Regions from separate parts of the Rhizobium sp. ARZ01 genome, predicted to be linked through region 2. Evidence: riboswitches for the same ligand, from Rfam matches in the RefSeq annotation. Region 2 holds a riboswitch; each other region holds the start of a gene.
What was found. A riboswitch is a leader RNA that binds a small molecule or an ion and turns the genes downstream of it on or off. The one in region 2 is predicted to bind cobalamin.
Positions count from the first base shown of each region.

Region 1: another riboswitch for cobalamin. It lies ahead of bluB (5,6-dimethylbenzimidazole synthase); the one in region 2 lies ahead of IB238_RS18740 (hypothetical protein).
Region 3: another riboswitch for cobalamin. It lies ahead of bluB (5,6-dimethylbenzimidazole synthase); the one in region 2 lies ahead of IB238_RS18740 (hypothetical protein).
Region 4: another riboswitch for cobalamin. It lies ahead of IB238_RS08435 (CbtB-domain containing protein); the one in region 2 lies ahead of IB238_RS18740 (hypothetical protein).

Region 1 is NZ_JACVAE010000001.1:1,709,192-1,712,398, reverse strand. Features, by position in the region: gene IB238_RS08200 (diguanylate cyclase) at 1-832, shown strand, start outside; cobalamin riboswitch at 905-1,138, shown strand; gene bluB (5,6-dimethylbenzimidazole synthase) at 1,183-1,869, shown strand; gene IB238_RS08190 (DUF2865 domain-containing protein) at 1,891-2,943, opposite strand.
Region 2 is NZ_JACVAE010000003.1:299,635-302,841, reverse strand. Features, by position in the region: gene IB238_RS18745 (glucoamylase family protein) at 1-585, opposite strand, end outside; cobalamin riboswitch at 1,032-1,254, shown strand; gene IB238_RS18740 (hypothetical protein) at 1,351-1,566, shown strand; gene metH (methionine synthase) at 1,649-3,207, shown strand, end outside.
Region 3 is NZ_JACVAE010000001.1:1,383,058-1,386,264, forward strand. Features, by position in the region: gene bluB (5,6-dimethylbenzimidazole synthase) at 502-1,260, opposite strand; cobalamin riboswitch at 1,305-1,495, opposite strand; gene IB238_RS06630 (phosphoribosylaminoimidazolesuccinocarboxamide synthase) at 1,738-2,685, shown strand; gene IB238_RS06635 (MBL fold metallo-hydrolase) at 2,733-3,207, opposite strand, start outside.
Region 4 is NZ_JACVAE010000001.1:1,763,472-1,766,678, forward strand. Features, by position in the region: gene cobW (cobalamin biosynthesis protein CobW) at 1-235, opposite strand, end outside; gene cobU (bifunctional adenosylcobinamide kinase/adenosylcobinamide-phosphate guanylyltransferase) at 240-767, opposite strand; gene IB238_RS08430 (CbtA family protein) at 767-1,561, opposite strand; gene IB238_RS08435 (CbtB-domain containing protein) at 1,572-1,745, opposite strand; cobalamin riboswitch at 1,789-2,098, opposite strand; gene IB238_RS08440 (peptidoglycan-binding protein) at 2,185-3,207, opposite strand, start outside.

The sequences.
Region 1 (3,207 bases), on a different contig from region 2:
CGTCAAGCCGATTTCGGCAAAGATGCTCGCGAACTCCGAGCGGCGGCTGGGGCTGAAAAACCTTGGATTTTCTGCGATTACGACCGAGGACAAGGATCTCTTGCTGACCGGCGTCGGCGGCGATGCTTTCAATCCGATGGCGGCGTCGTGGCGCCCAAACCGTCCCGGCTCTTTTGTCTGGTCGATGGCAATGCCTCAAATCACGGCCCTGGTTGCGATGTTCGTCGTGGTCATGGGTTTCGTCACATTCAAGTTCTCATCGCTGGTGCGCGCCCTGCAGCGAAGCGAGTCGCGCAACGCCTTTCTCGCCCGGCATGACGCGCTTACGGGACTGCTCAACCGCTCCGGCTTCGATGATACGTTGAAGGATATGCTGGAAAAGGGAGGCGGCGAGCCGTTCGCGGTCTTCGCGATCGACCTTGATCAGTTCAAGGCAGTGAACGACCGACATGGTCACGCGGCCGGCGATGCTGTGCTGAATACGGTCGCATCCAGGTTCTTGGGCAGGGTCGGCAGCAAGGGCATCGTGGCGCGCCTTGGTGGCGACGAGTTCGCCGTATTTCTTCCCGGAGCGGTGGACCGGCAGGATCTCCTCGATCTTGCCAATGGGCTGGTGCGCGACGCGCAAGTTCCGATCCCGTTCGCAGGGCAGATACTGAGCGTCGGCAGCAGCGCAGGTATTGCCGCGTACCCCGATCACGGAAATACTGTGCACGACATCATGGTAGTGGCAGACGCAGCCCTTTACGCCGCCAAGAACAGCGGTCGCAACCGCGCGGTGTTTGCGATGTCTGGTGACGGCGAGGCGAAAGGCGACATCGAAGCGGCCTGACCGTCGCGTCTCTCACGCTCCAACTGCGACACGTCACCGTCGGTGCCGGTCTTGCATCGCCGGCTCCAACATGCGCAGGTATCACCGTCAGGTGCCCTTGTGAAAGCAAGGGAGAATCGGGAATTCGGTGGGGCCGCCATCCGGACTGGTGTCAGGTCTCGAAGCCGAAACGTGCCCAACGCTGTGACGGGGACGGCCAAGCCTGGAAGATGCAAGCTTCCAATTGCCACTGGTATTGCAGCCGGGAAGGTAGGGGCGGTCGAGGGAACCGGAGTCAGAAGACCGGCCTGGCGAGATAGACCAACCCGCGCGGACGGCGGAAGGTATTCAGCATTGTTGGGGAGATGACGATGCGACCTCTGCCGACGGATGATCTCATCCGTGCACAAGCCTTTTCGCCCGATGAACGCGCGGCCGTGTACTATGCGATTGAAACGCGACGTGATGTGCGCGACCAGTTCCTGCCGGAACCGCTTCCGGCTGATCTGGTCGAGCGACTATTGAATGCGGCGCATCGGGCGCCCTCCGTGGGTTTTATGCAGCCCTGGAACTTCATTGTCATCCGCGATCGGGAGGTGCTTACAGCCGCGCACAAGGCATTCCAGCGGGCAAACGAAGAGGCGGCGGCGATGTTCGCCAGCGAACGGCAAGAACTTTATCGCTCGCTGAAACTCGAGGGGATTCTGAAGGCGCCGCTCAGCATCTGCGTGACCTGTGATCCCGACCGCGGCGGCGCCGTGGTTCTCGGGCGCACGCACAATCCGCGCATGGATGTGTACTCGACTGTGTGCGCCGTCCAGAACCTTTGGCTCGCAGCGCGGGCAGAAGGGGTCGGCGTCGGGTGGGTCAGTATTTTCCACGATGCGGATATCCGTTCGCTACTCGGCATTCCCGAGCGGATCGAGATCGTCGCCTGGCTCTGCGTCGGGTTCGTCGATCAACTCTATCGTGAGCCGGAGCTTGCGCTGAATGGCTGGCGGCAACGGCTGCCGCTGGAGGAGCTAGTCTATTCCGACCGATGGGGAAACAGGCGCTAAACGCGCCAGACCGGAAAAGGTCTACTTCGGGCCTGCGGGATTGCGCAGATCGATCGCTCCCTCCGGGTCTGGCAAGAACACGGGGCCGACGTTGCGAACCTTGTCTTTCACCGGGTCATAGGGTCGTTCGATGACAACCTTGTCGGCTGTTTTCGCCTGCCCAACGGGTCGCATACGGATTGTCGTCACGGAGCCGACGTTCTCCTTGATCGCGCCCTGTGCGCTATCGCCGGCGCCAGTCCTAGTCGAGTTGTTGCGCATGCTCCGATGATAGGCGGACAGGTCACACCCGCAGTCTCTCGGTTTCGAGAAATCAGGCGTACGATAGGCGAAGGCCGTCGGCAGTTGCGCGTAGAGCCGGCCGGTGACGGTGGAAACCATCTCGCCGCTGTCGAGGGAATTGAGTGACTGGTAATAGAGCTCGGTTTCCGTCTGCGGGCACATCCTGGCGCACGCCCGCTGGTCTCGACGAAAGTCGAGCGGGGAGGCGCCCTGTGTCATCGGGAAAAAGCCGCCGTCGCAGGTTCGCACGCAGACCGTGCGTAATCGGCCTCCCGGCGTACCGCTGCCGCCGTAACGGGTCGCCAAGCCATCGTCGGGTAATCCATCTGCCGTCGCCCGATCATAGGCCTCGTCGGGATCCGAGCTGCCGACACCGCGACAGCCGTTCAACTCGATCTCGGCAAGAATTTGAACGCGGGCTTCCTGATAGCTTCCAAGGGAAGCAAGTTCGCCTTGTCTTGCGAAGAGACCCTTGATGTTGCGTTCCATTCGTTCGATGGCGGATGCAATCTCGCTGCATTCGCGCGCACTTGATGTCCTGAAGACCGTAACGCTGCCGGTGCTGCACCCAAGTTGTCGGAGATCGGCTCTGGCTTGTTCCAGTTGGGCGCTCAGTTGCGCGACGGGGGACGAATGACTTCCGGCATCGTTGATGGGGATATCCACCTGGGGCAGGCTCGCCAGGCGTGACTGGAGATCATCGCAGACATCTGACGCCCGCGCGGGAACAACGAGGGTGCAGGCGAGGGCGGCGGTTGCCAGAACCATCAATCGGCGCAAGCGCAGGGGCACTGTGGTGGCTCCGAACAGGTAGAATAGCTGGCACAGGACGCCACCCATCATACGTTGCTGGGGTGGCGGCGCAACGTGCTCATGTAAATGTGATTAACTGCCTTGACGATCATCAACGATAGCTGATTTTTGAAATCATGTTGGTATCGGCGGATGGAATTGATATCGCCTTGCCCATGGTGTAGCAAAGTGAAACCGGCGGGCTGGTGATGCTGGTAGTGCTCTAGATTGCGATACCATTCCGGCCAACCTATCCGATTGCGT
Region 2 (3,207 bases):
CGACCGCTCGACGCGGCTCGAAATGCGGCGCAGGTTTTCGACGAGGATGAACCGGACGATGGATGGCAGAGCCCAAAGCTCGCCGATCTTGAGGGCTTCGACCTTCTGGAAGCCCTCGACGATCGCCGTCAGGCTTTCGCGCGAGACGCTGCTGTGGGTGTGGGCGACATAGAGCCAGCCCAGCGCCATGGTGCGGGGGATCTCGACGTCGCCGACTTTCATCGTCGGCAGCTGGCGGTAGAAGCGGCGCGGAAAATCGCGGCGCACTTCCTGGATTGCTTCCTCGACAACATAATAGTTGTCGAGCAGCCACTCGGCCGCCGGCGTAATGGTGGCGCCGGCTTCGACGTCGCGGGCGATCGTCTGATAGACCCGGAAGATCTCCCGCTCGTTTTCCTTTTGTCGGGCGCGAAACTCGAACGGCTTGAAGCCCGGCAGGGCGCTTGCCCCATCACGTGCCAGGTCTTCTCCGCAGGCACTCAGCTCTTCGAGGGTGAAATAGGTATCCCGGATCGAATCGTTGTAGTCGATCTGCTTGGATTCCGTCTCGCGCGACGAAGACTGAGGTCTATTGTGCAGGGGCATTTGCTTGTTTCTAGGTTCGAGCAACGTTGATGTATCCGGCAATCATCGGACCGCGGATCGACTTCGGCGAACGGATTTCATTTGCGTTCCGCCGTGAACCATGACGCCATCATGCGTCTACTCCGCATCGCCAATCCCGAGGGGCCGACAAACGTAAGGCCGCACGCCTCAAGGGTGCGAGATGGATCAAGCGACACGCAAACGTGCATCGCGGCCGCGCTGTGCATGAAAACAGCATTTTCTAGCCGCAAAGACAGGTTGTTGCAACAAGACTGGAACGCAAGGGCAACACCCTCCGAGAATTGATGGCCGTGGATATCCAGCCTACCGCCTAATCGATCGGCGCTGAACGGGACCTGAACGCAACCAGTGAATGTCGGTTTCACGGCGCTTCGTTTTTCCTGTCGAGACTGAAATCGATGCGTTGACACAATCGCCCGGAACTGGCCATTTGCCCCCATCAGGGTTCTTTCGAATCGTCTTCGATCCGGAAGCTAAGAGGGAAGCCGGTGCGAATGTCCCGCAAGGACGTCAAGACCGGCGCTGCCCCCGCAACTGTAAGCGGCGAGCTGCTGTCGCCCACGCCACTGGCACAAAATCGTGCCGGGAAGGCAAGACAGCCGCACCGACCCGCAAGCCAGGAGACCTGCCCTGATGAACTTGTAACGTCCATGGGCGGGGTGTCCCACGGGTGCGCTTGCTCCGCAAAAGGCGGAACTCCAGCTTGCGTGCGTCCGGTCATCCCCCAATTGCATTGGGGAAGTCATGCTAGCCACCATCGAATCCAACCCTTCCGAATCCGGGCGACCGGAATCGGTGTTCGTCTCCTGGCTGCTTTGGCAGCCACGCGAGGCTGACCTTCCGATCGAAGCCTTGAAAGAGCTCAGCAAGCTCGCACGCTACGCGGATCGCGATCCCGATATCGTGCGCCTGCGTTCCCTCTTCGCCACGCTGGCGGGGCAGACCGGGAGGCCACACTAGAATTACTACATAAAGACATATTGACATAAAGATATCCTTATGTGATCTCCGATGCAGACATTCTGCATCGGAGGGCTTTGCCATGGCATCGGCCAACCTCGACGACCTCTTTGGTCCCGAACTTCAACCCCGCACTGGCAAAGACATAGCCGAGGCGCTTCATGCTGCAGCGAGGGAACGCATTCTCGTTCTCGACGGCGCCATGGGCACGGAAATCCAGACGCTCGGCCTGGTCGAGACGGATTTCCGCGGCAGCCGATTCGGCGATTGTGCCTGCCACCAGCAGGGCAACAACGACCTTCTGACGCTTACGCAGCCGGCCGCGATCGAGGACATTCATTATCGTTATGCGATGGCGGGCGCCGACATCCTCGAGACCAACACGTTTTCTTCCACCACGATCGCCCAGGCCGATTACGGCATGGAGGACATGGTTTATGAGCTGAATCGCGACGGCGCCCGGCTGGCGCGCCGCGCCGGCTTGCGGGCACAGGAGAAGGATGGCAGGCGCCGCTTCGTCGCCGGCGCGCTCGGTCCGACAAACCGCACCGCCTCGATCTCGCCGGATGTCAACAATCCGGGCTATCGCGCCGTCACCTTCGACGATCTTCGCATCGCCTATGCCGAGCAGCTGCGCGGCCTCATCGACGGCGGCGCCGACATCATCCTGATCGAGACGATCTTCGACACGCTGAACGCCAAGGCCGCGATCTTCGCTACCAAGGAGATATTCGCCGAGAAAGGCATCGTGCTGCCGATCATGATCTCCGGCACGATCACCGACCTGTCCGGCCGCACCCTCTCCGGTCAGACCCCGGAAGCCTTTTGGAACTCGGTGCGCCATGCCGAGCCCTTCTCCATCGGCCTCAACTGTGCACTCGGCGCCAATGCGATGCGCGCCCACCTCGACGAAATTTCTTCCGTCGCCGGCACCTTTGTCTGCGCCTATCCAAACGCCGGCCTGCCGAACGCGTTTGGCAAGTATGACGAGACGCCGGAGCAGATGGCCGAGCAGATCGAAGGCTTCATGCGCGACGGCCTCGTCAACATCGTCGGCGGCTGCTGCGGCTCAACGCCGGCCCACATCAAGGCGATAGCCGGCGCGGCCGCCCGCCACAAACCGCGGGCGATCCCGGACATTCCCCGCCACATGCGGCTTTCCGGGCTCGAACCTTTCACGCTGACGAAGGACATCCCCTTCGTCAACGTCGGCGAGCGCACCAACGTCACCGGCTCGGCCAAGTTCCGCAAGCTGATCACATCAGGCGACTATGCAGCGGCGCTCGACATCGCCCGTGATCAGGTGGCGAATGGCGCCCAGGTCATCGACATCAACATGGACGAGGGCCTGATCGATTCCGCCAAGGCGATGACGGAGTACCTGAACCTCATTGCCGCCGAGCCGGACATCGCCCGCGTGCCGATCATGATCGACTCATCCAAATGGGAAGTGATCGAGGCCGGCCTGAAATGCGTCCAGGGCAAGCCTCTGGTCAATTCGATCTCGCTGAAGGAAGGCGAGGAAGCCTTCCTGCATCACGCCCGCCTCGTGCGCGGCTATGGCGCCGCCGTCGTCGTGATGGCCTTCGACGAGAAGGGCCAGGCCGATACGAAGCAGCGCAAGGTCGAAATCTGCGCCCG
Region 3 (3,207 bases), on a different contig from region 2:
GTCGCACTTGGAAATAGAATGTACCCGGCCACATACGGAGATTGCATAAGATAGATTATGGAACTTTCGAAGAGAAATTAGGGGTTATCGACCTGCTGTTCCACATTTTGACCACGGTGACTCGCCACAGGACATCGCCGACCCGCGGCGCACGACCTTTAGCTCACACATTGAGCGGGCTAACCTTCGGAGCACCGCCAGAGAGTGGTTCCGCGTTTCCAGGATGAGATATGGCCGATCTGGTGCCAAAGCCTCAATCGCCTATCATAGAAATGTTAGCGTGTTTGCGATCTCGCGCGGAATTGCGGGAACGACAAAACCGGCGAGATACTGGCATGAAGGCTGCGACAAATGCCCTTTTAGTATCCATGGCATCTGCGGAAACCTCTAGAGAAAGCCTCATTTCGATGGGGTTGAAGCGGCAGGAGCCGCGTCTTGGCCCCTGCCGCTTCGATCACATGGCGTGATCATCCAGTCACGCAACCGCCAAGCCGAACTTGACTACGACGGGCAGTTCGCCGCCCATCGATGTTCGCGAGCATCTCGTTCATCACGTACGAGCTGGGTGATTATGTCCGCGTGGGCGTCCTGGCGACCCCATTCTTCGAAATGCACAAGGGATCCAATCGAAAGGCGATCGCGCCAGCCTGCTTTTTCCAACTCGGGGCGATCATGATAGCCTTTCACCTGCCCGACACATAGATAGGCAATCGGAACAATTCGCTTCGGTATATTCAGAATACGTTGCACTGTTCCATTGTCGAAGATGCTCACCCAGCCAACGCCAAGCCCTTCGGCGCGCGCGGCAAGCCACAGGTTCTGGACCGCGCAGGCGGTGCTATAGAGATCCATCGCCCGAATGTGTGTGCGTCCGATCACGGCAGGTCCGGCTCGGTCGCGATCACAGACAACGCAGATATTAACAGGTGCCTCCATGATCCCTTCGAGCTTCAGGCCCCGATACGTGTTGCGAAGCGGTTCGGGAAACAAGAGTTCCGCCTCGGCATGCGCTTTCAGGAACGCGTCATGGACTTGCCGGCGCGTCCCCGTATCCCGAATTATGATGAAACTCCAAGGTTGCATGAAGCCGACCGAGGGCGCGTGATGCGCTGCGAGGAGGATACGACTTAGTAGTTCGTCCGGAATCGAATCCGGTAGGAACTCACCTCTCGTGTCTCTCCTTGTGAAAATGGCCCGATATACACCCGCACGCTCGGTGGGTGGCAGCGGCTGAGCCGGCAAAAGACCTGAATAGTCCATCGTATTCCCCTTGTGGACGCAGACCCGTCTCGTCGTCCGTACGGACGGGTCCATCTTTCACAGGCCGGTCTTCTGACTCAGGTTCATCCTGCAAGAGCGCCTTCCCAGCACCGCCAGTGGCATTGGCCCTTCCAGTCCCCCTCACAGCGTTGGGCACGTCGCGGATTTCCACCGCGTTCCCGATTCTCCCCTTTAGGCACGAACCTGCCCGGGCACCTGTGCAATGACGCGTACTATCATTCAGGCGTCGCAGGTCCAATAGCCACCTACGCCATCTGAGGCTTGGAGGCGCCAAAATGTCACTCAATATTTGTGCTGGCGCAAACTAACCACCATTTGTACGTCTACAGCATGTGGTATGACACTGGGAGACGTGGACTTTATTGCGTTTGCTGCGGTCGTCGCCTTGACCTGGCCTGTTGTGCCTGCTTTAGCCCTGTCAATTCTGTTCCATGCGAGGCCCGGCCGATGAGCGAACTGCGCGTACTTTCAGATGCCTTCATTCCCGAACTGCCGGGCCGCTACAAGGGCAAGGTTCGCGAGAACTACGATCTGCCCGATGGCAGCCGGATCATCATTGCCACGGACCGTCTCAGCGCCTTCGACGTGATCCTGACGTCGATACCGTTCAAGGGCCAGGTGCTGACGCAGACTGCGCGTTACTGGTTCGAGCAAACGGCCGACATCTGCCCGAATCACGTTCTGGCCTATCCGGATCCGAACGTGGTCATCGGCACGCGACTCGACATTTTGCCCGTCGAGGTCGTCGTGCGCGGCTATCTCGCCGGAACGACAGGCACGTCGATCCTGACCAAATACAAGCATGGCGAGCGCGAGATGTACGGCATCCGCCTGCCGGATGGGCTGCGCGACAACGAGAAGTTGCCGCAACCGATCATCACGCCGACGAGCAAGGCCTTCGACGGCGGCCATGACGAACCGCTGTCTGGAGACGAAATCCTGGCCCAGGGCCTGCTGACGGCCGAGCAATGGGAAACCGTTTCGCGTTATGCGCTGGCGCTCTTTGCCCGCGGCCAGGAACGGGCCGCCGAGCGCGGCTTGATCCTCGTCGATACGAAGTATGAGTTCGGCACCGACAAGGACGGCCGGATCGTCCTCGCTGACGAGATCCATACGCCCGACAGCAGCCGCTATTGGATCGCCGACGGCTACGATGAGGCTTTTGCAGCGGGCAAACGTCCGCAGAGCTTCGACAAGGATTTCGTGCGCGCCTGGGTCACAGAGCGTTGCGATCCCTACAAGGATCCGATCCCGGAGATTCCGGCCGACCTGATCGAGCAGACCTCAAAGGTCTACATCCAGGCCTACGAGACCATCACCGGGCAAAAATTCGGTCCCGATCTCACAGGTGGCACAGTCCTGGAACGCATTCGCACCAATTTGCGGCCATACTTCAATGAGTGATAACTGAATAAGCTCAGTAGGTTATGGGACTTTTCCGAGAGCCTGTACTAATCCGCGTACGTCGTGGTATCGAGGGAAATCGCCTCATCGGTAACGTCGAACTCGATGACCATCTGGTCGTAGGCGGGTTCGACGTGATCGGGCGTCTCGCTCATCACCTTGTCATAGTCCAGCGGCGTATGCATGTGGGTTAGAACCGCACGGGCCGGTGCCAGCCGCTCGATCCACTCCAGCGCCTCGCCGAGCGAAAAGTGGCTCGCGTGTGTTCGGTACTGCAGGGCGTCGATAATCAGCAGGTCGAGGCCGGCCAATCGATTGGCCGTCGCTTCCGGAAAGGCGCTGACATCGGTGCAATAGGCGACGTTGCCGACGCGAAAGCCGAGAGAATGGATTGACCCGTGAACCTGCAGCAGCGGGTCGAACCGGATGGCGCCCCCTGCTCCGCGGATAACCACCGGCATGTCGATAGGATCAATCAGGTTCGCAGTGACGATCGGCGGGTAGAAACTGCCGGGAGGCGTC
Region 4 (3,207 bases), on a different contig from region 2:
CGGCGACCGTGCAGCAGATGCAGCCGTTGGTCAGCTCGATGATGTCATCCTCGCTGCAGGCCTCCGCACCACACCCCTTCAGCACGTCGCCATCGACGCCGAGATCACCGAACTCGTTGATGATCAGCGCGATCCGCTTGCCATTGGCGTTCTGCAGCAGGTTGCGAATCATCGTCGTCTTGCCCGCGCCGAGGAAACCGGTGATGACGGTGGCGGGGATCTTTTGCTGGAGCATAGGCTCAACCCTTCATTTTCAGCGGCAGGCCTGCCGCGACAAAATAGACTTCGGTGGCGACCGACGCCACCTGTTGGTGCAATCGCCCGGCGTGGTCGCGAAATTCGCGCGCCATCTTGTTGTCCGGCACGATGCCGAGGCCGACTTCGTTCGAGACGAAGAAAAGCTTGCCCGGCGCAGTCACGATCGCAGCGGCTAGATCGTCGAATGCAGCGTTCATGTCATGCCCTTCGAGCATCAGGTTCGTCACCCACAGCGTCAGGCAGTCGACAAGAAGGGCACGGTCGTCGCGCGCGGTGTCGTTGATACATTCCGGCAGTGCCAACGGTTCCTCGTGGGTGACCCACCCATGGCTGCCGCGCTGCGCCTTGTGCTGCTCGATACGCTCGCGCATCTCATCGTCCCAGGCCCTGCCCGTCGCGATGTAGTGCTTCGAAAGGCCCGTCTCTGCGACCAGCCTCTCTGCAAATGCGGATTTTCCGGAACGCGCACCGCCCAGAACCAGGACGGCTCCGGGCGATACGGTTTTCATCAGGCTGCCTTTGCGATCTTCTCGTTGGCGAAGCCGAGCGAGAGGCCAAGCACGATCCAGAAGAACAACGTCGTGGCGAGCGCCGCCACGGCGAACTCCGCGCCGAGGACAGCAGGCACGTCGCTGGCGAGGTCCGTCGGCTGCGGCGCGCCATAGACGTGCGGCGCCGCAATCAGGGCCATGCCGGCGACTTTGGCACCCAAACCGTCCTTCAAAATCAGGAGGTAGAGCCCGCCCGCCGAAAGGGCGACCGTCCCCAGCCACCAGACCTGCCGCTCGGCAAGGTCGGCTGCCGGAAAGCCGGGAAGCTCCGGCGGCAGACCGATGGCCGGCAGCAGGTGCACGGCAAGCCAGCCGGCAGCCCCCCAGAGAGCGCCGTTAGCGACCGTGATCGGGTTGCCCGTCACGAGGCTGACGCCTGCGAGGAGCAGGCCAAAGCCCGCACCCGCCACCAGATTGGCAAGCAGCGTGCCGGAAAACCGGCTCATGCCGAACATGATGCCGCCTTCCTCTTCGTCATGCGCAGCGCCGCCATGAGCGTAGGCGACGGACACCGGCGAGAGATAGGAACCGACCTTTGATAGGGCGGCACCCAAATCAAGGGCAGAATGCTCTTGCGTTGTCTGAAGATGGGTCTCGGTGCCCGTTCCAGCCGGTGCCGTCTCGGCTCCGCCGCCTTCATACTCCTCGGCATGAAGGATGAGCGGAATCACGCGCGCCTCCTGGGCGACCGTCATCAGGGCGCCAGAGAACAGCCCGGCCACCAAGGCGGCCAGGAGATATTTGACGATCATGTCATCCCCCTTAGTGGCAGGGGAAGCCGTAGGAGTGGCGAGTGTCGTGCGCGGTATCGTGCAGGACCGACGAATTGGCGAGGCCTGCGCCGAACACCAGGAATCCGCCGAGCAGAAGCGCTACGAGACCGGCATAGAGACGATCGTTGAGGGAAAGGGAAACAGAAGAAACGTTAGCAGCCATGACAACCTCCGTGCTGGCAATGGGGAACATCCCCTAGGCGGGCACTATGCCCTTCATTGGAGGCAGGTCTCCTGGCTCGTGGCGTCAGGTGCATTGCACCAACGGTCCATCCTCGCCTTCCCGGATGAAAGCAGCATGAAAGGCGGACGATTCGTAGAGATAGAGGCGTCCAGACCCCGGTTCATCATGCCGCCACCCAGTGGCTTTGCCGATCGCTTCAAGACCGGCTGGATAGGCCTCGCCACTCTACAGTCGCGGGGTCGGCCGTGATTGGAGCGCCCTGATTGGGTCCACCCCGTCACATTCCCATTTACGCGCCCGTTCGTTTCCGGACCGGCGCGCCATCCAATAGGCGATGATTATGCCCGGCGAGCGAGGAAGTCAATCGACCGTCAGCGTCATCCATATTCCGGAAACCGGCGTCACGACACCGGCCCGATCAATAACCGGGGCCGCTCCGCCGCATGCCGCCCTGATAGACCGGACCGTCGTAGTATCTCTCGACCGGCCCCTCGTAGTAGCCGCCGTAACCGCCGACGGGACCCTCCAGGTAACCGTCGACCGGCCCTTCGTATACGCCATAGCCGTCGACCGGCCCCTCGTAGATCCGATAATCATCATTGGCGTAACGGTTATCTTGATAGCGCTGCCGCGCCACACGCTCGCGATTGCGATTCGCGGCGAACTGGCCCGATTCGCGCAGTTGGCGATACTGCTTGCGGGTGAGGTAGCCATCGGCGCTATAGCCGAGCGAACGCTGCCATGCCGCAATTGCCGACCGGGTTCGCGGACCAAATACGCCATCGGCGCCGCCCGTGCTGTAGCCGAGCGCATTCAGCCAACGCTGCGATTGGGCACGCGTGCCGGCATCAAGATAGGCTTCGCGGACGTCCGGCGGCGTTTGGTACACCGTCGTCTGTGACTGCAGTTTTTGCCTGGCAGCAGGCTGTTCGGTAACGACACCGCTTGCGCTCGCATTGTCCTCTACCGTCGTACCGTCATCCTGTGCCGTCGTACCGATGTTGGTGTTTTTCTCGAGGTCGGCCAGGCGCCGGCGCGCCTGCTTGGAAAACCGGCCATTCGGATACTCGCTGAGATATTTTTCGAAGGCCTCGGCCCGGCCGTTGAGAACAGCGCGGCTCCAGCTATTGTCCTCGCGCCGAGCGAGACGCTCGGCCTCGTCGCTCTCAGCCTTGGTCGCCGTACCCGCTGCAGTCGAGCCATCCAGCTCGGTGGGCAGGGCTTCAGCATCCAATGCATCTGCGGCATTTGGAGTTTGCACCGGCGCGGTCGGTTCGGAGCTGGCCTTCGCAGCCTGCTCGGCCTTCAGCCGCGCTGCCTCTGCGGCCTCTTCGGCCTTGGCGCGTTCGGCTTCAGCCGCTGCTTGCGCAGCCTCTGCCTTTGCCTTTGCTTCTGCCGCTGCCGCGTCTGCCTTGGCCGCAGCCTCAGCTGCAACCCAGGC